2 regions of the Ureibacillus suwonensis genome follow, and region 2 is predicted to be linked to the other one. Evidence: riboswitches for the same ligand, from Rfam matches in the RefSeq annotation. Region 2 holds a riboswitch; the other holds the start of a gene.
The links. A riboswitch is a leader RNA that binds a small molecule or an ion and turns the genes downstream of it on or off. The one in region 2 is predicted to bind preQ1.

Region 1 (9,588 bases), on a different contig from region 2:
TCATGGGCTTTTTTGTTCCCGTGGATTCGGGTGTGAAATTGTATGTGGAGGATATCAATCCTTTGGGCAAGAAAACGATAGTATTTTTGCATGGTTGGCCGTTAAGTCATGAGCAATTCGAGTATCAGTATAATGTATTGCCGGCGTTGGGCTACCGTTGTATCGGAATAGACTGGAGAGGGTTCGGAAAGTCGGATAGACCTTTTGAAGGTTATAGTTTCAATAGACTGGCGGATGATGTTTTTGCCGTAGTGAATGCATTGCAGTTAAACCATTTTGCTTTACTCGGGCATTCAACGGGAGGCGCCATTGCCTTAAGGTATGTGGCCCGTTACAAAGGCTTTGGCGTTTCAAAATTGATTCTCGTTGCCAGTGCGGCGCCGGTCGGATTTACTCAAGAAACGGCACAAAGTTTTTTGGAGCTGGCTTACAATGACCGCCCGAAAATGATGCAGAAGGTGATTGACGGATTTTTCTTCCAATATATCACAAAAGAATTTTCCGACTGGTTTATGAACATGGGGATGGAGGCGGCCAGCTGGTCCACCATTGCCATCATCAATACATTGCGGGATGAAACATTGTATGCGGATCTTTCAAAGGTGCATGTGCCTACTTTGATTATTCATGGAATTCACGACAAAGTGATCCCATTTGCACAAGCACACGAGCTCCATCAAGAAATAAAACATTCAAGGATTGTCCCTTTCCAATATAGCGGCCATGGAACATTCTGGGAGGAACGGGATAAATTTAATAAAGTGTTATGTCAATTTGTATGAAGCGGATTGGAGCAGTTTCCAATTCGCTTTACTTTTGGTGAATTTTAACAGCGAACATGCGGTTTTGTCGAAAAAATCGTCGGATTCGTCTTTGTGAACCTGCAAGAATCTTTTTTGAAACCGGTTTTTTAAGTAAAATAGAAATTACTCATGATTAGCCAGAAGGAGAAGTACTAAATGAGAAGAATTCTTTTGGATTTAGCGGTAACATTGGATGGCTATATCGAAGGGGAAAATGGTGAAGTGGATTGGTGCATTATGGAGCCGGAAATGAACTTTGCCGATTTTCTTCGTCAGATCGATACAATTTTTTATGGGCGAAAAAGTTATGAATTGTGGGGCGAATATTCCCCCGGAAAAGATGCAGACCAAGAAGAAAAAGAACTATGGGAAATAATTGATAGCAAAAGGAAGTACGTTTTTTCAAGGACACAGCAAAATACAGAAGGAAAAGCCATTTATATCAATGACAATATTCTTGAGGAGGTCCATAAAATAAAAAGCCAACCGGGAAAAGACATTTGGCTTTATGGAGGAGCAAGTTTGATTACAACATTTGTCAATCATAATCTGGTTGATGAATATCGGTTATCGGTCCATCCAATCATTTTGGGACAAGGAAAACCGCTATTTATCGATATTCAACAGAGAGTGGGATTGAAATTGATGGAAACAAAGACTTTTCCATCGGGAGTGGTTCAGTTGATCTATCATAAGATTGATTCAAATGGTTAGCAAACGCGAAACCTTTTCATATAAAAATCCGTTTTCATTGAAAAAACTTATGGGGGAAGGATCTTGGAAATTGACGTGAAAACAAAGGCGATGAAAAAGGTGATGACAGTCCTCCTCATCTGGTTTCTTTTATTTGCGGTTATTCTCAGCTATGGAATCTATTGGCTGTTCTTTGATTGGAGCCGCTTCAAGGATGAATTGATTGCCCAATCCACTTCCCCTGACGGAACCTATACAATTAACGCTTACTTATCCAATGGTGGCGCAACACTATCCCATTCGGTGTTAGGGGAATTGGTTTTCAACGAAAAAAATGAGAAACCAAAGAGAATTTATTGGGAATATAAAATCGATTATGCCATCATCGAATGGCTGGATGATGACACAGTGGTGATCAATGGGGTTCAGCTTGAGTTGCCAAAGGAAACTTATGATTATCGCAGGGGGATAAAATAATTTTCGCTTTCTTAATATATTTTTTGATTAGAAATAGAAGGTAGAATAATGAAATGAGTAATGGGGATGCTTACGCGGGAATTGGATACGGGCAATCCATACGGTCAGGGATGACAGGACGATACCCGGCGAAAAGCGTTTCGGGAAAACGAGAAAATGACAAGCTCAAAAACCATTCATATATGTTACTCATGATCACCCTTATCTTTTTCTTAGTCCAGTCTCAGGTGCACGCTTGTGAACCTGTGTGTTTTTTTTGCCTAAAATCCCATTTCCTTTGGCCAAAAATCAAGTTGACTCATCCCGGAAACTTCTATACTATTAAAATGGCCCGACTAGCACGGGAGAGGTTCATAGCTTAACCCTCTATAAAAAACTATGAAACAATAATTTCATCAGTTTTATAGAATTATTGGGTGCACCTCTCTTGAAAATGTTGGGAAACATTTTGCAAGGAGGTTTTTTTATGTCCAGTCGAAAATTGGAAGATGGTTTGCAGGATTTAACGCTATTGGGGAATCAGAAAACAGCGTATCCAACCCAATATGCGCCGGAAGTGTTGGAAGCGGTGGACAATCTTCATTCCAACCGGGACTATTTTGTGAAGTTCAATTGCCCTGAATTCACCAGCCTTTGTCCGCTCACCCAGCAGCCGGACTTTGCAACCATCTATATTTCTTATATTCCAGATAAAAAGCTGGTCGAAAGCAAATCCCTCAAATTATATTTATTCAGTTTCCGCAACCATGGGGATTTCCATGAAGACTGCGTGAATATCATTATGAACGATTTAATCAAATTGCTGGATCCAAGATATATTGAAGTGTGGGGCAAATTCACGCCGCGCGGGGGCATTTCCATCGACCCGTACTGCAACTACGGCAGACCCGGCACGAAATATGAAGAAATGGCCAACTACCGTTTGATGAACCACGATTTATATCCGGAAAAAGTGGATAATCGATAAATTGAATAACAGAGGTTCTTAGCTACCCTCTATAAAAAACTAAGAAGAAAACAGCATTTCCTTCTTAGAATGCTGTTTTTTCTTATATAAAGGAGTGTTTATGAATGAAAAGTGAGAAAGCGATCGTTGTATTCAGCGGTGGACAAGATAGCACGACTTGCCTGTTTTGGACAATGGAACAATTTGGGGAAGTGGAAGCGGTCACCTTTGATTATGGCCAGAGACATCGATTGGAGATCGAGTGCGCAAAGGAAATCGCAAAAGAACTCGGGGTAAAGCACCACATTCTGGATATGTCGCTGTTGAATCAACTGGCGCCGAATGCGTTGACGCGGGAAGACATACAAGTGGAAGAAGGGGAGGATGGCGGGCTTCCGAACACTTTTGTGCCAGGACGCAATCTGCTGTTCCTTTCTTTTGCAGGGGTAGTGGCAAGCCAAGTGGGGGCGAAGCATATCGTCACAGGTGTTTGCCAAACGGACTTTAGCGGCTATCCGGATTGCCGGGACATTTTTATCAAATCATTGAATGTCACATTGAATTTGGCCATGGATGATACATTTGTGATTCATACGCCGCTTATGTGGCTGACGAAAGCCCAAACTTGGGAGCTTGCCGACAAATTGGGCGCCCTTGATTTTGTGCGCAATAAAACTTTGACTTGCTATAACGGCATAAAAGCGGACGGTTGCGGGGAATGCCCTGCATGCAAGTTGAGAAGAAGAGGGCTTGAGGAATATTTGCGTTCCAGAAAGGGGTCTATCCATGCTTGAATTTCGAATTGTCGATAAGCTGCAAAAGCTGGGGGAAGATATCCAACGGGATCAATTGAAATATCATTCCAAACGGGTGCTTGTGTCGAAAGAGTTTACCTTTGATGCCGCCCATCATTTGCATGCCTATGAAGGGAAATGCAAAAATCTCCACGGCCATACGTACAAAGTGGTAATGGGCGTCAGCGGCTATCCGGACGATCGGGGACTGGTCATTGATTTTGCCGATCTCAAAGAAATTTGGAAGGAAAAAATAGAAATCTATTTGGACCACCGCTATTTAAATGAAACGTTGCCGCCGATGAATACAACGGCTGAAAATATGGTCGTCTGGATTTACGAGAAGTTGGCGGAAGCATTGGCGGAAAGAAGCATAGATGGTGCGCGGGTGGAATTCATCCGGCTTTATGAAACGCCGACAAGCTATGCGGAAGCAAGACGGGAGTGGATGGAAGGTGAGTAAAATCCCCGTCATCGAGATATTTGGACCCACCATTCAAGGGGAAGGCATGGTCATCGGGCAAAAGACGATGTTTGTCCGCACGGCAGGCTGTGACTATTCCTGTTCCTGGTGCGATTCCGCCTTTACTTGGGATGGCAGCGGCAAAAGTTTGATTAAGCAAATGACAGCGGAAGAGATATGGAACGAGTTGAAACGGCTTGGTGGGAATGGATTTTCTTTCGTCACGATTTCCGGTGGGAATCCGGCGTTAATTCGGCATTTGGAACATTTGGTGCGGATTTTAAAGGAGAATGGAATCCAAATCGGCGTCGAAACCCAGGGAAGCAGATGGCAGGATTGGCTGTACGAGGTGGATCAATTGACGATTTCCCCAAAGCCGCCAAGTTCCGGGATGAAAACGGATTTTACGGTGCTTACGGAAATTTTGGAGAAGCTTGAAAATCGAAAGGGGAGCCAACAAGTTTCTCTGAAAGTGGTTGTGTTTGATGAGAAAGACTACGGGTTTGCCAAGGAAGTGCACTTGCGCTATCCGGGCGTTCCCTTTTTCTTGCAGGTGGGAAATGACGATATTGCAACGACGGATCAAAAGAAGCTTGTTCATCATTTGTTGAAGAAATATGAAGCGCTGATTGATACGGTGATGGCCGATGAGGAATTGAAAAATGTGAAAGTGCTGCCGCAATTGCATACCCTTGTGTGGGGGAATAAGAGGGGCGTGTAAGTGTAAGAAAGGACTTCTATAAGACTTGCGAAGAGCCGATAATCGCCGCGTTGGGAAGAATAATCGCCAACTGGGCAAGGATAATCGCCAAATCTCCAAACATATTCGCCAACCAAAGAGACCAACAATTATCCGTCTTCTGCCCTCCAAATTCTTCGCAATTTTAAAAAGGAGCATGTCCAAAAGAGACTGCTCCTTCCTTTTATTTTTTAGTTCGTAAAGTCGATCACCATTCGACCAGTGAACTTTCCTTGCTCCATTTCTTCCATGATATCATTGATTTCTTCAAGTTTTCGGAGGGTTACTCTAGGTACTACTTTTCCTTCAGCTGCAAATTGGAACGCTTCTTTCAAATCTTGGCGGGTGCCGACGAGGGAACCGACCACTTGAATGCCGTCCAGCACAAGGCGAGGGATATCAAGATCCATTTTATCAACAGGCAAGCCGACTGCAACAACCCGGGCTCCTGCTTTCACGACATCTACAGCCTGGTTGAATGGCGCTTTCGCCACGGCTGTCACAACGCAAGCGTCCAATCCTTTGCCATCTGTGATTTCAAGGACTTTTTCTTTCGGATTTTCTTTTAACGAATTCACCGTGACATCTGCTCCCACTTCTTTTGCAAAGGCCAATTTATCGTCATTGATATCGAATGCGACTACTCTTGCGCCAAATACATTTTTTGCATATTGGACAGCCAGGCTTCCTAAACCGCCAATGCCAAATACGCCAATCCATTGCCCAGGCCGGATATCCGACACTTTTACCGCTTTATATGTTGTCACTCCGGCGCATGTAATGGAAGTGGCAGCCGCCGGATCCAAGTTGTCAGGCACTTTTACCACATAATCGGCAACCACGATCGCTTGTTCCGCCATGGCTCCGTCAACCGTATAGCCGGCATTTTTTACATTTCGGCACAACGTTTCTCTTCCCGTTGTGCAATACTCGCAATGGCCACAGCTTTCGTATAACCAAGGAATGGCTACCCGGTCGCCGACTTTTAAGGAAGTGACCCCTTCAGCCACTTCAACGACTTTTCCAACGCCTTCATGGCCGAGAACTACACCTGTGACATCCCCAAAATCCCCGTTTTTCACGTGCAAGTCTGTGTGGCAAACTCCGCAATACTCCATCTGCACCAACGCTTCACCATGTTTAAGCGGCCGTAATTGTTTGTCCACCACACTAACCGTCTTTTCTTTTGATACAACTGCAGCTTTCAATAAAGATCCCCCTTTGTTTGAATTTCGTACATGGAAGCGTATCCATATACTTAAAAATAAAGATACTAGCAGAGAGTATGTTCAGCAATATAGGAAATACTACTATTTAATGTAAATAGATTTCCATTTTTCGACATAAAAAAATAGGGAGATAAGCGCGGATTATATCTCTTTGTGAATAGTAAAATATGATTATCAAAATAAGTTTTATGGAGGACGAAAATGCTACTGTTGAGTTACAAATCATCGTCTTTTGAAAAATTCATCTCTTTTCTGCAAACAATAAAAGCAATGTGGCCAATGGTCCCAATAAAAGCGAAATCAAGAACCAGTTCAATCCGGAGCGGTTTTTTCCTTGGGCAAGCCCTGCATTGATCAACGCCAAAGTGCCCCAACCAACAACATATTCATTTTCCATGATAGCCTCCTCATTGATTTCTTTATATATATTATAAACCTAGAATCTAATCATGGTTATATTATTATATAGGAAAAACCCTATTTATAGGAAAATATTCAGTTTGAAAAATACTTAGCTAATCCATTTTTATGGCATAATGAAATGAAAAACTGTAAAAGGGGAATCTCGATGATCCAAATTGGAAAAATCACAATCTATGTTGAAGATCAGGAACAGGCAAAAGATTTTTGGATTAACAAAGTAGGGTTTGTATTGAAATTCGAACAGCCAATGGGACCTGGGATGGCGTGGATCGAGGTGGGGCCTGAAAATGATTTTGCGACATTGGTGCTATACTCAAAAGCGTTGATGAAGAAACAAAAACCGGAAAATGTCGCCCATCCAACCCTCCTTTTCAGCACACCGAACATTGAAGAGGCGTATGAGCGGTTGAAAAATAATGGTGTAAAGGTGGATGAACTCCAAAAATTTCCTTATGGTTCGATGTTCACTTTCTATGACCAAGATGGAAATCAGTATTTGTTGAGAGAAGATAAATAATAATGTCAGCAAAGCAGGCTATCCGGAGAGAAGGAACTTTCCGGATAGTCATTTTATTTGATCCACGGCGGTAAATCGGCATATGTCACAAGACAGCCGCTTTTAGATTCATCGGCCTCATCGCTATAATAATGAAGAAATTGTAAATAATAAAAGAGGCCCTCTTGTCCGATAAACTTTGTTTGATTTATTATAAAGACAGCATCAGTTCTATCGATGTAAAGGCTAAAAGAAGAAGGAGACTTGACATGAAGCACATTTACACTGGTAAAACGAAAAATGTTTACGAATTGGAAGATGGCAACTATTTATTGGAATTCAAAGATGACGTAACAGGCGTTGACGGGGTATTTGACCCAGGTGCCAATACGGTGGGATTGACAATTGAAGGTGCAGGACTTGCAGGATTGAAATTGACGAAATATTTCTTCGAATTGCTTAATGAAAAAGGCATCCCAACGCATTTTATTGAAGCGGATATCGATAAAAAGACGATGAAAGTGAAACCGGCGGAAACTTTCGGCAAAGGCTTGGAAGTGATTTGCCGCTTCCGCGCAGTGGGGAGCTTCTTGCGCCGCTACGGCCTTTATGCAACAGAAGGGCAACCTCTTGATGCCTTTGTGGAAGTGACAATCAAAGACGATGAACGGGAAGACCCGCCAATCAGCGAAGATGCGTTGGACATGCTTGGCATTTTATCCAAAACGGAATACAAAGTGCTAAAAGAACTTACACAAAAAATCGCCGGCATTGTAAAAGAAGAATTGGCGAAAAAAGGCATCGAACTTTACGATATTAAATTCGAATTCGGCCGTGATAAAGAAACGAATGAAATCATGTTGATCGACGAAATTTCCGGCGGCAACATGCGCGCCTACAAAAACGGCGAATACATCGAGCCGTTGGAATTGGAAAAATTGATTTTGGAAGGATAGAGATAGGGACTGGTAGAAAAAGAGCGGGTGGAGAAGACCATGGAGTGTTGCCATTCGCTCTTTTTTGCATTTTAAACCCGGAGAAAAAATGCACTTTGATTTGAATTAACTCCCTTGGCAGCTGCCGGGGGTTTTTCTTTGGACGTGCGACAGTTGAAGTTCTTGTAACAATGGTTTATTTTGATAAATGAACGTTTATAAACTGAGAGTTTAGGAGTGCAAATAATGAAAAAGAAAGTAGTTTTGATCAGTACGGGCGGCACGATTGCTAGCGGCGTGAATCCGGAAACGGGGCTCCTCACATCCGGCATGTTGACGGGGGAAGATTTGTCCAAACAATGTGTGCTGCCATCACATATTGAATTGAAGGTAGAAACCCTATTCCATTTGCCAAGCAATGAAATGACCTTTGACCATTTAATTCAGTTAAAAGAAAAAATTGAACAAGTTTTTGAGGATCAAGAAGTGGCGGGAGTGGTCGTGACCCACGGAACGGATACGCTGGAGGAAACGGCGTATTTCTTGGATTTGACAATTGGTGACGGGCGGCCGATTGTAGTCACAGGCGCCCAACGAAGCCCGGCCACGATTGGAACGGATGCCTTTTCCAACTTGCGTCAAGCCATCATTTTGGCTGCAAGAGAAGAAGCAAGAAGCTTAGGTACGGTCGTGTTATTTAATGAAAAGATTCTTCCTGCCCGCTATGTGAAGAAACATCATGCTTCTAATGTGGACGGCTTCAACGCGCCGGGGTTCGGCCATTTGGGGTATGTGGATGAGGAAGAAGTCATCCTTTACGGGAAAACGGTGAAAAAGGAAACGTATGAGCTGAAGTCCGAATTGCCTTATGTGGAAATCATCAAATGTTCATTGGGCTCCGATGGCCGCTTGATTAAGTATGCGGTGGAGACGGGAGCAAAAGGCATTGTCCTTGAAGCGTTCGGCCGAGGCCAAGTCCACCCGGCTGTTGCGGAACAAGTGCAATATGCCATTGAAAGAGGCGTCATCGTGGTGGTGACAACAAGCACGGCGGAAGGAAACGTCAAAGTCGTGTACGACACTCCAGGCACAGCCTACGACTTGCAAAAGAAAGGCGCCATCCTCGGCCGCGACTACGACAGCAAAAAAGCCCGCATGAAGCTGGCGGTGTTGTTGGCTGCCGAGGTGGGGGAGATTAAGGAAAGATTTTAATGCAAGTGGAAAATTGTGTAAAAAGCATCTCTGTCCATGAACTGGGGATGCTTTTTATTTTTTGGATAAATTATGAAAATCATAATTCACTAATTTGCATTTATATAATAAATTTGTAAAATTTAAGAAAAAATATAAATGACTGCTGTAATTTTTCGCATGATTGTATATGAAACAACAAAAGTAGAATTTATGAATCATGTTTTTTTGGATATGCTTATAAAGAACTTTGGAATGAAACTGGCGATCCATTATGGGAATTTTTGTATCAATTTTCTAAAACTAAACAATATAAAGCTAAGTAACTCAACTTTCGCACACAGTAATATTTAAGCATTGCTTGATATAATTAGGTATAGTAACCAACCATTTATTCAT
Region 2 (14,766 bases):
AACGGCTGAAATCAAACCCATTCTTGCATGGGAATTGAACATGGGCGGTTTGTTGAATGCATTGGAAGTATCAAAAGAATTAAATATGCAGCTCTTTAATCCGAGTTCCATTGCCGTCTTCGGGCCCACAACGCCGAAAATCAATACACCGCAAGAAACATTACAACGGCCTACAACGATGTATGGCGTGAACAAAGTGGCGGGAGAATTGTTATGCGATTATTACCATTTGCGCTATGGCGTGGATGTGAGGGGGCTTCGTTTCCCAGGGTTGATTTCACCGGGGACGCCGCCTGGTGGGGGAACGACGGATTATGCGGTGGAAATTTATCATAAAGCGGTGAATGAAGGAAGTTACACTTCTTATATTGCAGAAGGGACTTATATGGATATGATGTATATGCCGGATGCATTGAACGCCATCGTTGATTTAATGGAAGCCGACCCCGCCAAATTGACCGTGCGCAATGCCTACAATGTTTCCGCCATGAGTTTCGACCCGTCGGAAATTGCGGCGGAAATCAAAAAACATATCCCGCACTTTGAAATCAAATAGGATGTCGATCCCGTTCGGCAAAGCATTGCAGAAAGCTGGCCCAATTCCATCGATTCATCCCGGGCCATCGCGGATTGGGGATTCAAAGCGAGGTATGATTTAGAAGCGATGACGATTGACATGCTCGATAAAATCGGCGGAGGCATTACGAGCAAAACACCGCTTTAAAGGACGATGATCATAAAAAAGAGCGCAATAAAAAAAGGGGAGGTTCACAGCAGGAACGTCCCCTTTTCTCATCTTATTTATTTTTGAGCAATTCAAATACTTGTTGCACGTCTTTGTCGCCGCGGCCGGAGATATTGACGATAATGGTATCTTCAGGTGATAAAGTTGGTGCAAGCTTCAATGCATGAGCGACTGCGTGGGAACTTTCAAGGGCGGGAATAATGCCTTCTGTTCTTGATAACACTTGGAATGCATCCAGCACTTCTTCGTTTGTGACAGTGACATATTCTCCGCGGCCTGTTTCATGCAAGTAAGCATGCAGCGGTCCCACACCCGGGTAGTCCAAGCCGGCAGCGATGCAGTCTGTTTCGAGCAAGTTGCCTTCTTCATCTTGAAGGACGTAGCTTTTGAAACCGTGAAGGACGCCTGGAGTCCCTTTGGTAAGCGTTGCGGCGCCTGCAGGTTCCACACCGATTAAGCGCACACTTTCATCGTTGATATAATGCGCGAAAGCACCAGCCGCATTACTGCCGCCACCAACTGCCGCCACAACCGCTGTCGGAAGTTTTCCTTCTTTTTCTAAGTGTTGTGCGCGGCTTTCCCGGCTGATCACGGATTGGAAATGTTCAACGATTTCAGGATATGGAGTAGGGCCAACTGCTGAACCTAGCAAATAGAAAGTATGATCATGGTTTTTCACTAAATCAAGGAATGCTTCATCCACCGCTTCTTTCAATAAGCCGTTTCCTTTATCGACAGCAACCACTTTTGCGCCGAGAAGCTCCATGCGGAACACATTCAACGCTTGGCGTTTCGTATCTTTTGCCCCCATGTAGATTGTGCATTCCATTCCGAACATCGCAGCCGCCGTCGCAGTGGCAACCCCGTGTTGACCTGCTCCCGTTTCAGCGATGATTCTTTTTGCCCCCATGCGTTTGGCAAGCAGAATTTGGCCGAGTACGTTGTTCAATTTATGGGATCCTGTATGGTTCAAATCTTCCCGTTTTAAGTAAATTTTTGCTCCGCCCAATTTTTCTGTTAAATTTTTGGCGAAATAAAGAGGGGTTTCACGGCCGGCATATTCTTTCAAGTAATAATTGAGTTCTTCATTGAAAGCCGGGTCGTCTTTGACTTTTGCAAATTCTCCCGCAATTTTCTCCAGCACTTTTTGCACTTCTTCTGGAACGAAGCTGCCGCCATAGTTTCCGTAGTAACCGTTTTGAATTAAAGTTTGATTCATGTTTTCCAACTCCTTTTTTATATTATTGTCAGATAAGTCATGAAATTCAATAGGGAAAATATAAGAAGGCTGTCGATAATGCCACAAAACCTGTCAATAATGCCACAAAACATGGCAATATCGTCACAAAAAGTGTCAATATTGCCATAAAAACCGCCAATCATTAAGCCAGAGGAACCGTCTTCGAAGCTTTCACCAAGTGTTCAATCGTATCCCAATCATCTTTGGTCAAACAGTCGACAATCTTGCTTCCCACGATGACGCCACTTGCAAAGGAGCCGAATTGCTTCACGTGTTCAGGAGTGGAGATGCCGAAACCCGCCAACACCGGGGTATCGGTATAGCTCTGGATTTTTTTGAAATGGCTCTCCAAATCTCCTTCGAAAGTGGAGCGGGCGCCGGTGATTCCGTTGACCGTCACCGCATAAATGAATCCTTCGCTCGCTTTGGTCAATTTTTCGATCCGCTCCGGCGTACTTGTCAATGAAACAAGCTGCACTAAATCGATGCCGGCTGCCTTCAAGGAAGGATGGACAAGGCCGCTTTCCTCCAGGGGCATATCCGGAATGATAACGCCACGAATCCCTGCATCATAAGCATCTTTTGCGAACTCGCCAATTCCGTAGGCCAAAACCGGATTTAAATATGTCATCGCCACCAATGGAACGGTAATTTCCTCTGCAAAAGCGGCAAGGGTTTCAAGCACTTTTCTTAATGTCACGCCTTTCGCCAATGCCCGCATGCCAGCCTCTTCAATCGTCGGTCCATCCGCGACCGGATCGGTGAAAGGGATGCCCACTTCAATGGCCGTGACGCCGAGTTCCTGCAATTTCAAGATGGTGGGTTTCAACTTTTCAAGTCCACCATCACCGGCCATAATGTAGGGAATAAACGCTTTATGGCCTTGGCGGGTTGTTTCTAAAATCGCTTCTGTAATTCGGCTCATGCCAAGTCACCTCCAAAGGCATCGTAGATTGTGTGCACATCTTTATCACCGCGGCCGGATAAACAAACGACGATGATTTGATCTTTATCCATCGTTTTAGCCAGTTCCGTTGCATAGTGAACGGCATGGGCGCTCTCAAGGGCAGGGAGGATTCCTTCTGTCCGGCATAGAAGTTTCACTGCCGCAAGGGCTTCTTCATCCGTTGCCATCACGTATTTTGCGCGGCCGGTTTCATGCAGATAGCAATGTTCCGGGCCGACCCCGGGATAGTCAAGGCCCGCTGAGATGGAGTAGGCTTCCTGCACAAATCCGTTGTCATCCTGCAATAAGTACATATAAGCCCCGTGCAGTACGCCCGTTTTCCCGCCGTTGATGGCGGCTGCGTGTTTGCCGGTTTCAAACCCTTTTCCTGCAGCTTCCACACCGTACAAGGCAACTTCTTGATCTTCCACAAAAGGATGGAACATGCCGATGGAGTTGCTGCCGCCGCCGATGCAGGCGACAACCGCATCCGGAAGGCGGTTTTCCTTTTCTAAAATTTGTTTTTTCGTTTCATCCCCGATGACTCTCTGAAAATCGCGAACGATGGTAGGGAAGGGATGTGGCCCCATGGCGGAACCTAAGATGTAATGGGTTGTTTCCACGTTTGTCACCCAGTAGCGCAAGGCTTCGTTCACCGCATCTTTCAGCGTTCTGGATCCTTTTTCAACCGCAACCACTTTTGTGCCCAACAGTTCCATTCGGAATACGTTCAGCGCCTGGCGTTTCACATCTTCAGCCCCCATGAAGACGACGCATTCCATACCAAGCAGGGCGCAGGCGGTTGCCGTTGCCACACCGTGTTGGCCGGCACCTGTTTCCGCCACGATTTTCGTCTTGCCCATTTTTTTGGCGAGCAATGCCTGGCCGAGGGCGTTGTTGATTTTATGTGCGCCGGTATGGTTTAAATCTTCCCGTTTTAAATAAATTTTGGCGCCGCCGCAATGTTCCGTCAGCCGTTCCGCAAAGTAGAGGGGTGTCTCCCGGCCGACATAGTCTTTTAAATAATAGCGGAGTTCCTGTTGGAAGGACTCGTCATGTTTATAATGTTCATAGGCTTCTTCCAGTTCTTGTAAAGCGGTCATCAATGTTTCCGGAACAAATTGTCCGCCGAAACGGCCGAATTTGCCTTTGATTGTAGTCGTCATATCAGTTAGCTCCTTTTACGGTTTGTTGTGAAGTTTTTACGGCTTGGATGAAGGATTGGATCAGTTCGCCGTTTTTTTCGCCATTTTGCTCAACACCGCTCGATACATCCACAGCGGAAGGCCGGACGGTGGCGATGGCTTTTTGCACGTTTGAAGCATTAAGCCCACCTGCCAAAATCACTTTCTCCCTTGGGATGGAAAGTTGATCCAAAAGCGACCAGTCAAATACTTTTCCGCTTCCGCCTGCGTAGTCCGTTCCGGGTGCATCGAACAAATAGTAATCTACGTTAAACTTGCCGGCTTTCTTCACATCTTCCTCATCCCGAATGGAAAAGGCTTTGATGGAAGGGTAGCCCAATTGTTCAATAAAGGCCGGATCTTCATTGCCATGATATTGCACATAATCGAGCGGTACGTTTTCAAAAGCCTCTCTCACTTCGTTCTCAGTGGGATTGACGAAGACGCCCACTTTTTTCACGTGGTTCGGCACCAGTTTCGCCAGTTTCCGGGCTTTTTCAATGGAAATTTGCCGCTTGCTCGGCGCAAACACAAAGCCTACAAAATCAGCTCCCGCATTGACGGCACAAAGTACATGCACCGCTTCTTTCAACCCGCAAATTTTCACCTTCGTCATCGCTCTACATCCTCTAACGCCGGAAGTTGGATTTGAAACGATCTTAACGTGTCTTCCGGATTTCCGCTTCTCATCAATGATTCACCGACGAGGATTCCCCGCGCACCGGCGTTCGCCACCCGCTCAGCATCCGCTGTTTCAAAAATGCCGCTTTCACTGATGAAGGCGATGTCCGGATAACGGTTGATGGTTTCTGCAAGCTTTTCCGTTTGGGCCAAATCCACATGGAATGTTTTTAAATCCCTGTTGTTGACGCCAAGAAGTTTTGGTTGAATGCGGAGGGCACGCTCCAATTCTTCTTCGTTGTGCACTTCCACCAGAACTTCAAGACCCAGGTTTGTTGCGTACTCATGCAATCCGGCCAACGTTTCGTCATCCAAAGCGGCTACAATCAGAAGAATGACGGATGCACCGGCATGAAGGGCATAGTCGATCTGAACTTTATCGATGATGAAATCTTTATTTAAGATAGGGAGATGGACGTTTCTTGCAATGTCCGCCAAATCCTCAAAAGAACCTTTGAAATATTTTTCTTCCGTCAATACCGAAATGCAGGCGGCCCCTGCCTTTTCGTAGCGCTTCGCCTGTTCCACCGGGTCCACATCCGCATTGATGATGCCTTTGGAAGGGGAGGCGCGCTTCATTTCAGCGATAATTTGCAAAGTGTCCGATTTTTTGAGTGTCTCGTACAACGATGGCCGCTTTTTGATTGGCGCGTTCAAGTCGGGCGTTGTTCTTTTCAATTGAGGCAGGATGGATTTTTTATGTTCAATAATCGTATCTAAAATCGTCATCAGAATGTTTGCTCCTTTATGATGTTTTGGCTGAATTCAACGACTGCTTCAAGTTTCTCGTAAGCGCGTCCGGATTCGATGGCATCGCGGGCCATGCAGACGCCATCTTTCAGAGAATCAACGGCGCCATAAGCGAAGAAACCGAGCGCCGCATTCAAAACGACTGCATCATAATAAGGCGTGCGTTTTCCTCTTAATAAATCTTTTAAAATTTCCGCATTTTCTTCCGGCGTACCGCCACGGAGATGGGTGATGGATGCGGGTTGCAATCCCAATTCTTCAATGTTGATCGCCAATGGTTTAATTTCCCCATTCAGAAGCAGCACGGAGCGGTTCCGATGATCGAGGGAAGCTTCATCCATCCCTTCCGATCCCGATACAACAATTGCGCGTTTCCGTCCTAAAATGCGCAACACTTCCGCATAGTGTTCGACAAAATCCGGCCGGTTAATGCCGACGAGCTGACTGTCCAAGTCCACGGGATTTGTCAATGGACCGACCAGGTTAAAAATTGTCGGTTTTCCGATGGCCCGCCGAACTTCACCGATGCGTTTCAATTTCGGATGAACGGCAGGGGCGTAAAGAAAAACGATGCCTTCCCGCTTCAACAATTGGACGGATTCTTCGACTGTAAAATCTGTATGGATGCCCAATGCCTGAAGAACATCGGCGCTGCCGGAAGAGCTGGAAATTTTACGGTTGCCGTGTTTTGCCACTTTCACGCCGCTGCTTGCCAACACAAAAGCGGAAGTGGTGCTGATGTTGAAAGTTTGCAGACCATCGCCGCCGGTACCGCAATTGTCTATATAAGTCCCTTCCGGAACAGGAATTTTGATTGCATTGGATCTCATCACGATGGAAAGGGCGGCAACTTCTTCGGCTGTTTCTCCTTTTTCGCGGAGGGCCAGCAAAAATTCCGCAATGGCTTCTTTTGGCGTTTCGTCGTCAAAGATGATTTCCACCGCTTGAATCATTTCATCGTAGGGCAAATTTTCCTTTTGCTGAACTCGTTTTGTAAAAGCTTGAATGTTCATTCTATCATCCTCCAAATTTGATAAATTTGAAGTTTAGATAGAATAGCCGCAATAAAAAAACCTCTGCAAACGGGCGTGAAATCCCATTTGCAGAGGACGACCGTGCTGCCGCGTTGCCACCTCTGTTGAAGTAACGACTACTTCCACCTCAGTGTGCCCAGCTGTGTGGGGCACTTCCCGATAACGAGGGAAAGACGTCAACCACTTGCGCAGTTGCTCTCGTAAGGCCCATTCACGAATGGCATGCGCCAGTTTTCACCGTCCACTGGCTCTCTTAAGCGATGCACAGTTCGTTACTTTTCCTTACTCATCAATTTTGGCTCGGCTATTCTCTACTAAACTCAGGCTCAACTCAACTCGTTGCGGTGCTGTGCTTCCACAGCCTTTCTCCGCCACGAACAATTTAATTGATGACTATTTTATTCAGAAATTGTATGAATGTCAATAATATTCACGCAATTTCATGAAAAAGAAACACAAAACCCGGGGCATATCCCTGCACCCCGGGTTGATATCACTTATCGATCAGATGTTTGAAATCCAATCGTTTGTCCAGCAATTTCATGATTGGTATGCCAATTAACAATACAACTGCCTCCCCGACGGCTGTAGTCAGCCATGAAAGCCAGAACGGTAACTCCAACGCCAATTTCAATTCCAAGGCGATGATCCACATCATGAAGGTGAAGACAAATGAGTTGATCAACATGCGGACAACGACGTTTTTCACAAATTTGCCCACGATGATCAAAATCGTCAAACAAATAACGGAGTGGGCCACCCCGAACACCAAATCAAACCAGCCAAGGGGTGAAAACAGATTTGAGATGAACACCCCCAAAACAACCCCTAACATATAGCGGGGGTTGAAAGCGATCAAATGGTTGAAGATTTCGGCTATGCGAAATTGGATATCGCCGAAGCTCAAAAAAGACAGCGTATAGGTTACGGCAATATAAAGTGCGGCAATAATCGCGGTTACTGCCATGAATTTTGGTTTCATTATTTTTCACTCCTTAGTTTTTTATCGTGGGATTTCGCGAACCACGGTGTGTTGAACACACAAAAAAACATTATATTACATTCGGGAGAAAGAAGCAAATTGAGTGTTGGAATAATTTACCTTATATATAGGTGCTTTTTATCATAAAAAAATTTTACGGTTATTTCACAAAATATTCATTATTTTTATATAACATTTTCTCTGGAAAACCCACGTAATTTACTGGTTTAAAGCGTTAAATTGTTATTATTGAAAGAATAAAATGAATATTTTTGAATTCAGAACATTCCTAATGTTATTGACTGTTCTTTTATGAAAATGTAATATAACGTTAAACTTCGCTTTATTCGAATAAAGCGAAAATTTATGTTAGAAATAGTCAGAAATTTTAAAGAATATCGGGGGGAATTTGATGAAAAGTAGTATGAAAAAACTATCATTTTTATTGTTTGGTTTATTATTGCTTCTAGCTGCTTGCGGCGGCGGTAATGACAATACATCTGACTCGGGTGACAGCAAAGATAAAGAAGCGACGGAAGAAACAAAAACTTACAAGATTGGTGTTACACAAATCGTTGAACACCCATCTTTGAATGCGGCATACCAAGGATTCCAGGATGCGTTGAAAGATGCGGGACTAAAAGTTGAATATGATTATCAAATTGCGCAAAACGATAACAGTTTGAATACACAAATTGCACAAAATCTAGCAAATGCGGGAGTAGATTTGATTTTTGCGAACTCCACTCCATCTGCACAAGCTGCGAAAAACGTAACATCCGATATTCCAATCGTGTTTACGTCCGTAACAGATCCGGTTGCAGCTCAATTGATCGATTCCATCGAATCTCCTGGCGCTAACGTGACTGGTACAATCGACTTGCATCCAGATGCAATCAAAACAACGGTGGAATTCATGAAAAATGAATTGGGCGTTGAAAAAGTGGGTATGGTTTACAACGCCGGTGAACAAAACTCCGTGGCACAAGTGAACCAAGTGAAAGAAATTGCGGAATCATTGGGAATGAAAGTTGAATCCGCAACAGTGGCACAAAGTTCAGAAATCAAGCAGGCAGCGGAATCTTTGATCGGCAAAGTGGATGCCTTCTATATCATCACAGACAACACAGTGGTATCCGCTCTTGAATCTGTAATTCAAGTAGCAGACAGCAACAAATTGCCGCTTGTTGTCGGAGAATTTGACTCTGTAAGACGCGGCGGATTGTTGGCATTTGGCTTTGAATACTACGATATCGGTTACCAAGCTGGCGAAATGGCTGTGAAAATCTTGAAAGGTGAAGCGACACCGGCAGATATTCCTGCAGAATATCCAGCGACATTGAAATTGGTAATGAATAAAGATGCTGTTGAAAAACTTGGCCTTGAAGTGAAAGAAGAGTGGAAAGCAGAGCTTGTAGAAACAGAAAAATAATGAATTTCGACATGTTAGGAGAGATGATTCAATATGTTTGCAGCAATGTTCGGTTCAGTTGAGCAAGGAATCATCTACGCGATTATGGCACTCGGAGTGTATCTAACATTCCGAGTGTTAGATTTTCCGGACTTAACGGTAGATGGTAGTTTTGTAACGGGTGCGGCCACGGCTGCGACGATGATCGTGCTGGGGTATCATCCCATTTTGGCTACGCTCGCTGCAATTGTTGTAGGATTTATAGCAGGATGCATCACTGGTTTATTACATACAAAAGGGAACATTAATCCGCTCCTTGCCGGTATCATTATGATGATTGGCCTCTATTCCGTAAACCTGCGAATCATGGGTCTCTCAAATGAAAATGCAACGAGCCTTCCGAACGTTCCCCTCCTGAACAGTGAAACCATCTTCACGCAGTTTTTAAAATTCTGGGAACCATTAGGGATTGATTCGGCATTAAATAATCTCCTTTCGGGTTTAGGAGTAAGCACACTTCCGAAAACTTGGGGAATCCTATTTATCATGATCATCCTGACAGCCGCACTGAAGTTGGTAGTCGACTGGTTCTTGAAAACAGAAGTGGGACTTGCCATTCGTGCGACAGGGGATAACAAACGGATGATTCGCAGCTTTTCGGCAAATACGGATCATTTGATCATTTTGGGGGTTGGGCTTTCCAACGCGCTTGTCGCATTGGCCGGTGCGCTAATTGCCCAATATTCCAAATACTCCGATGCCACAATGGGTATTGGGATGATTACAGTGGGTCTTGCCTCTGTCATTATTGGGGAAGCGATTTTTGGAACGAAATCCATCATGCGCACAACGTTTGCCGTCGTGATCGGGGCTATTATTTATCGTATTGTGCTGGCGCTCGCGTTGCGGATCCAATTCCTCGATGCAAGTGATATGAAGTTGATTACGGCGATTATCGTTATCTTGGCATTGATTGTTCCGCAAATGATCGAAAAGCAAAAAGATAAGAAGCGGAAAGCGAAACGGCTCCAGGCAAAAATATGACATCAACAACGGAGAAAGGGGGGCGAACAATTTGCTTAAACTGGAAGGCATTACAAAAATCTTTAACGAAGGAACTCCGGATGAAAAAGTGGCATTGAAAAATATCAATCTCCATTTAAAACCGGGAGATTTCGTAACGGTCATCGGAAGTAACGGTGCCGGAAAATCGACGATGATGAACATGATTTCCGGAGTGTTGACACCGGACGTCGGAAAAGTATGGATTGATGGAAAAGATGTAACGGGTTTGCCCGAATATAAGCGTTCCCATTTTATTGGACGCGTCTTCCAAGACCCGATGGCAGGGACGGCGCCAACGATGACGATTGAAGAGAATCTTGCCATCGCTTATGCACGAAATGCCAAACGCACGTTGCGTTTAGGGGTGAACCGGGAGCGTCGTGATTTCTTCCGCACGGCTCTTGAAAAATTGCATTTGAATTTGGAAAACCGGTTAAATGCAAAGGTCGGTTTATTGTCCGGCGGGGAAAGACAAGCCTTGTCCTTGTTGATGGCAACTTTTACGAAACCGTCCATCTTATTGCTTGATGAACACACGGCAGCCCTTGACCCTTCCCGGGCGGAATTGATTACAAATTTGACAAAGCAATTGGTGGAAGAAAATCATTTGACAACGTTGATGGTAACCCACAACATGCAACAGGCCATCGATTTGGGGAACCGATTGATTATGATGGATAAAGGGCAAATTATCTTGGAAGTGGATGAAGAGCAAAAACCAAACTTGACAATCCCTGACTTAATGGCGGAATTCGAACGAATCCGTGGTGAAAAAATGACCACTGACCGAACATTGTTGGGGTGATTGGATCAGTTTAGAAACCAACTCTTGGGAACAAGGGTTGGTTTTTTATTTTTGAAAGGATTGAGGAAGTGCTGATTTTCAAGGTTTTTTGGAGTCCAAAAATCATTTTTGGAGCACTTTTTGCGGTTGCGGGAAAGGGAGGGGGATTATGAAGATTTTCCCCGAAATGCAATTATAAGGACAAAGAGGTGATAATCGAGTCTTTGCATGATGATGCATTATTAATTAAACCTTGGATTACGGATGCAGAATTTGGCCGTTTTTTCAACATTCCATCAAGAACAGCTTATGAAGAAAACTCCCTCTTCAGCAGCAAGGGGAAAAGAGAGGGGGAGTTTATATCATCTCTAAAACATTTAGGAGTGGAAACAATCATTCCGATAGAAATCTCCTGTCGATATTGTCACAAAAATGGGGAATATGTTCTCAAAATCAGGTGATATTGTCACAAAATCTAAAGATAAAAATATCTTCTCCTAAAAAAACCCGAGCTCTTTTTCGCCCGGGTTTTGCCATGATCAAATCAACAATCCAAATAGTGTGCTGTCTTTATTCACTTCTTTAAATTCAAAACCATTGACGCGCATGCGGTCGATCAAGCCTTCATAATCTTCCGGTTTGCTTATTTCGATTCCGACTAATGCAGGTCCCTCTTCTTTGTTGTTTTTCTTTGTATATTCAAAACGGGTGATATCGTCATTCGGACCAAGAACCACAGTCAAGAATTGACGCAACGCTCCCGCCCGTTGAGGGAAGTTGACGATGAAGTAATGCAACAATCCTTCATATAATAAGGACTTTTCTTTGATTTCCTGCATGCGGCTGATATCGTTGTTACCGCCGGTGATGATGGCGACGGCCGTTTTTCCTTTCAAATGATCCGCATAGAGATCAAGGGCGGCCACCGGCAATGCACCGGATGGTTCTGCAATGATGGCGTGTTTATTATATAAATCCAGGATAGTTGTACTTACTTTTCCTTCTGGCACTGTAATAATATCGTCCAAATATTTGCGGCAAATTTCATAGGTTTTTTGCCCGACACATTGAACAGCTGTACCGTCGCAGAATTTATCGATTTTTTCCAAAGTGGTAGGGCCTCCGTTTTCAAAGGCGGCTTTCATACTTGGAGCGCCTTCCGGTTCCACGCCGATCACTTTCGTATTTGGCGAAATGTTTTTAATATAGGCAGCCACTCCGCTCATGAGTCCGCCACCGCCGATTCCGCCAAACACAAAATCAAGGGGCTCATCGATATCATTTAAAATTTCCACGCCGACCGTCCCTTGTCCTGCGATAATATCATAATCGTCAAATGGATGGATGAAGATCATCTCATGTTCCAAGCAGTAATCCATTGCCGCATTGGCGGAATCGTCAAATGTATCGCCGGCAAGCACAATTTCCACATAATCGCGGCCGAACATGCGCACCTGATCGATTTTTTGCTTTGGTGTGGTGAGCGGCATAAAAATAGTCCCTTTAATTTTTAAATGGGAGCAGGAATAGGCGACACCTTGGGCATGATTGCCCGCACTGGCGCAAACGACGCCCCGTGCGCGTGCTTCATTTTCGATTTTTTTTATTTTATAATAGGCACCCCGCAGTTTGAAGGAGCGCACTGATTGCAAATCTTCGCGTTTTAAATAAATATTGGCGCCATATTTTTCAGACAAATATTCATTCTTTTGCAATGGTGTGTGAGTGACGACATCTTTCAACTGATGTTGTGCTTTTAAAATGTTCTCCACTGTAAAACTTTTATCAGCAACTTCCATTTTATTTTAAACCTCCATGAGCATTCAGCATTAATATATTTTAACATAAGATTCGATATTTTATGAAATTTATTAACACTGTCACAAAATACTACCGATTATGTATGCGAATTTTCAGAAAAAACTTTTTGGATATAAATAATATACAGAATAGTCTAAAGACAGCTTTCAAAAAAATCAAGGAAATCTCAATAAAAAAAGAAAAAAATTTATTTGTTTAAATCGTTAAAGCGTTTTCATGGTATAAACAATAAAAAAACACCATTTTCACAAAGGAAAATGGTGTTAACCGTGTCAAAAAATGAGGTGGGCAATAAGGGCGACAATCGGAATCGAAATGATTGTGCGGATTAAAAAGATGACGAACAAATCCCATAATTTTAATGGAAGTTTTGTACCTAAAATCAAACCGCCGACTTCAGACATGTAAATCAATTGAGTGACGGAGACCGTTGCAATGAAGAAGCGCGTCAATTCCGACTCGATTCCTGCTCCGAGGATTGATGGAAGCAGCATGTCCGCAAAGCCGATGATCATCGTTTGGGCCGCATCATCTGCAAAAGGAATTTGGAACAACTGTAAAATCGGTTCAAACGGCATTCCCAACACTTTAAAGAAGCTTGTATATTCCGCAAGAATCAAGGCGATCGTACCGAATGACATGATGACGGGCGTAATCGCAAACCACATTTCCAGCACATTTTTAAAGCCGGAGCCAATGACCTTCAATAAATTTTTATTGCTTTCGGCTTTTTCCAACGCATTTTGCAGACCGAAAGAAAACACATTAAAGCCTTTTGGAATATCTTCACGGTGAGCTTCGGGGGAAGAACCGTCGAAATACGTATCCGGTTTATTTCTCAAAGGATAAATTCTCGGCATAATCACCGCCAAAATCAGCCCAACCAAAATGACTGTCCCGTAAAACTGCAAGAAATATTGGCTGAGCCCAGCCGTCTCGACAATCACAAAGCAGAAGGTGATGGAAACGACCGAGAACGTTGTCGCAATGGCCGCCGCTTCCCGTGCTGTATAGTTTCCTTCCTCATATTGTCTGTTAGTTAGAAGGACCCCGATGGTACCGTCGCCAACCCATGATGCCAAACAGTCGATGGCTGCCCGTCCAGGTATTTTGAAAATCGGACGCATGATTTTCACCATCATGGAGCCGAAAAATTCCAATAATCCGAAATCCGTTAAAAGGGGCAGCAACAACCCGGCAAACAGGAATAACGAAAACATCATCGTCACCAAGCCGCCATCCGGATTCAATAACAAACCGGCTGTATTTTCGCTTGTGAACGCTTCCGGCCCGGTTTGGAACAAATACAATGTCGCAAAAATCACCGCCAAAACCCGCATGATCGTCCAAAACAAACGGGTGCGGAATAACGCATCAAAAATCGTCACTTTCCCTGATTGCGGTACAAAGTGCATCACAATCGATCCAACGGCTGCAATAATAAACACTACATACGCAAACCAGTGGATAAAAGAAACGACTTTAGCCGAAAGTCCATTGGCAAAAATTGCAACAGGAACTTTAAGTCCATCCGGCGTGCCCACCGGAATAATAAATAAACAGATTCCCAATATTGAAAGACATATAAAAAGAAACCATATATATGGATTGAATTTTTTTGTCATAAGTACCCCTCATTTAATTTGGATTGCATATTTATACACTATAAATGCTATTTATACGATTGTCTATATATTGAGAAAAAGAAATTATATTCCGAAATTTTATACTTTTTGCACAGTTTTTCTGCAACACGATTGAAAAATGTGAATCAATGCAAAAAAACACACCATTTCTTGTGAAAAAATGGTGTGTTTGGTATGAAAATCTACTATTTAATATTAATGATGTGATACTTCGGATACTGCAACGCCGGTATTCGCTTTAACGCGGATTTCATTGTAGATTTTTTCGGCGTCTTCCGCTTTATTTGAAGTGAGTACAGTACCCAAATATCCAGCGATAAAGCCTAAAGGAATAGTAATGATGGCTGGAACTGAAAGAGGAACTAATGGATCGCCGACAAAAATTGCCGCGCCTTCCACTGGGCTCCATACGTTTGGTCCCAATGCCCCCAATACCAAGCAGGAAATCAAACCTGTTGCCATTGCAGCAATAACCCC

Region 1: it holds a riboswitch for preQ1, as region 2 does, so the genes downstream of both, queF (preQ(1) synthase) here and ACFPOH_RS03990 (QueT transporter family protein) in region 2, are expected to answer to the same signal.

The regions. Positions count from the first base shown of each region.
Region 1 covers NZ_JBHSNQ010000067.1:15,011-24,598, forward strand. Annotated here, with positions in the region: gene ACFPOH_RS07750 (alpha/beta fold hydrolase) at 3-782, shown strand; gene ACFPOH_RS07755 (dihydrofolate reductase family protein) at 960-1,517, shown strand; gene ACFPOH_RS07760 (DUF5412 domain-containing protein) at 1,581-1,973, shown strand; PreQ1 riboswitch class I at 2,314-2,359, shown strand; gene queF (preQ(1) synthase) at 2,440-2,940, shown strand; PreQ1 riboswitch class I at 2,946-2,989, shown strand; gene queC (7-cyano-7-deazaguanine synthase QueC) at 3,045-3,713, shown strand; gene queD (6-carboxytetrahydropterin synthase QueD) at 3,706-4,176, shown strand; gene queE (7-carboxy-7-deazaguanine synthase QueE) at 4,169-4,897, shown strand; gene adhP (alcohol dehydrogenase AdhP) at 5,107-6,123, opposite strand; gene ACFPOH_RS07790 (hypothetical protein) at 6,386-6,541, opposite strand; gene ACFPOH_RS07795 (VOC family protein) at 6,713-7,084, shown strand; gene ACFPOH_RS07800 (phosphoribosylaminoimidazolesuccinocarboxamide synthase) at 7,333-8,019, shown strand; gene ACFPOH_RS07805 (asparaginase) at 8,245-9,210, shown strand.
Region 2 covers NZ_JBHSNQ010000040.1:23,612-38,377, reverse strand. Annotated here, with positions in the region: partial or broken gene ACFPOH_RS04025 (NAD-dependent epimerase/dehydratase family protein) at 1-724, shown strand, start outside; gene trpB (tryptophan synthase subunit beta) at 798-1,964, opposite strand; gene trpA (tryptophan synthase subunit alpha) at 2,128-2,910, opposite strand; gene trpB (tryptophan synthase subunit beta) at 2,907-4,097, opposite strand; gene ACFPOH_RS04005 (phosphoribosylanthranilate isomerase) at 4,099-4,731, opposite strand; gene trpC (indole-3-glycerol phosphate synthase TrpC) at 4,728-5,525, opposite strand; gene trpD (anthranilate phosphoribosyltransferase) at 5,525-6,559, opposite strand; T-box leader at 6,649-6,879, opposite strand; gene ACFPOH_RS03990 (QueT transporter family protein) at 7,074-7,562, opposite strand; PreQ1 riboswitch class I at 7,570-7,613, opposite strand; gene ACFPOH_RS03985 (ABC transporter substrate-binding protein) at 7,975-8,994, shown strand; gene ACFPOH_RS03980 (ABC transporter permease) at 9,028-10,017, shown strand; gene ACFPOH_RS03975 (ABC transporter ATP-binding protein) at 10,049-10,843, shown strand; gene ilvA (threonine ammonia-lyase IlvA) at 11,362-12,621, opposite strand; gene ACFPOH_RS03965 (YjiH family protein) at 12,916-14,268, opposite strand; gene ACFPOH_RS03960 (solute symporter family protein) at 14,485-14,766, opposite strand, start outside.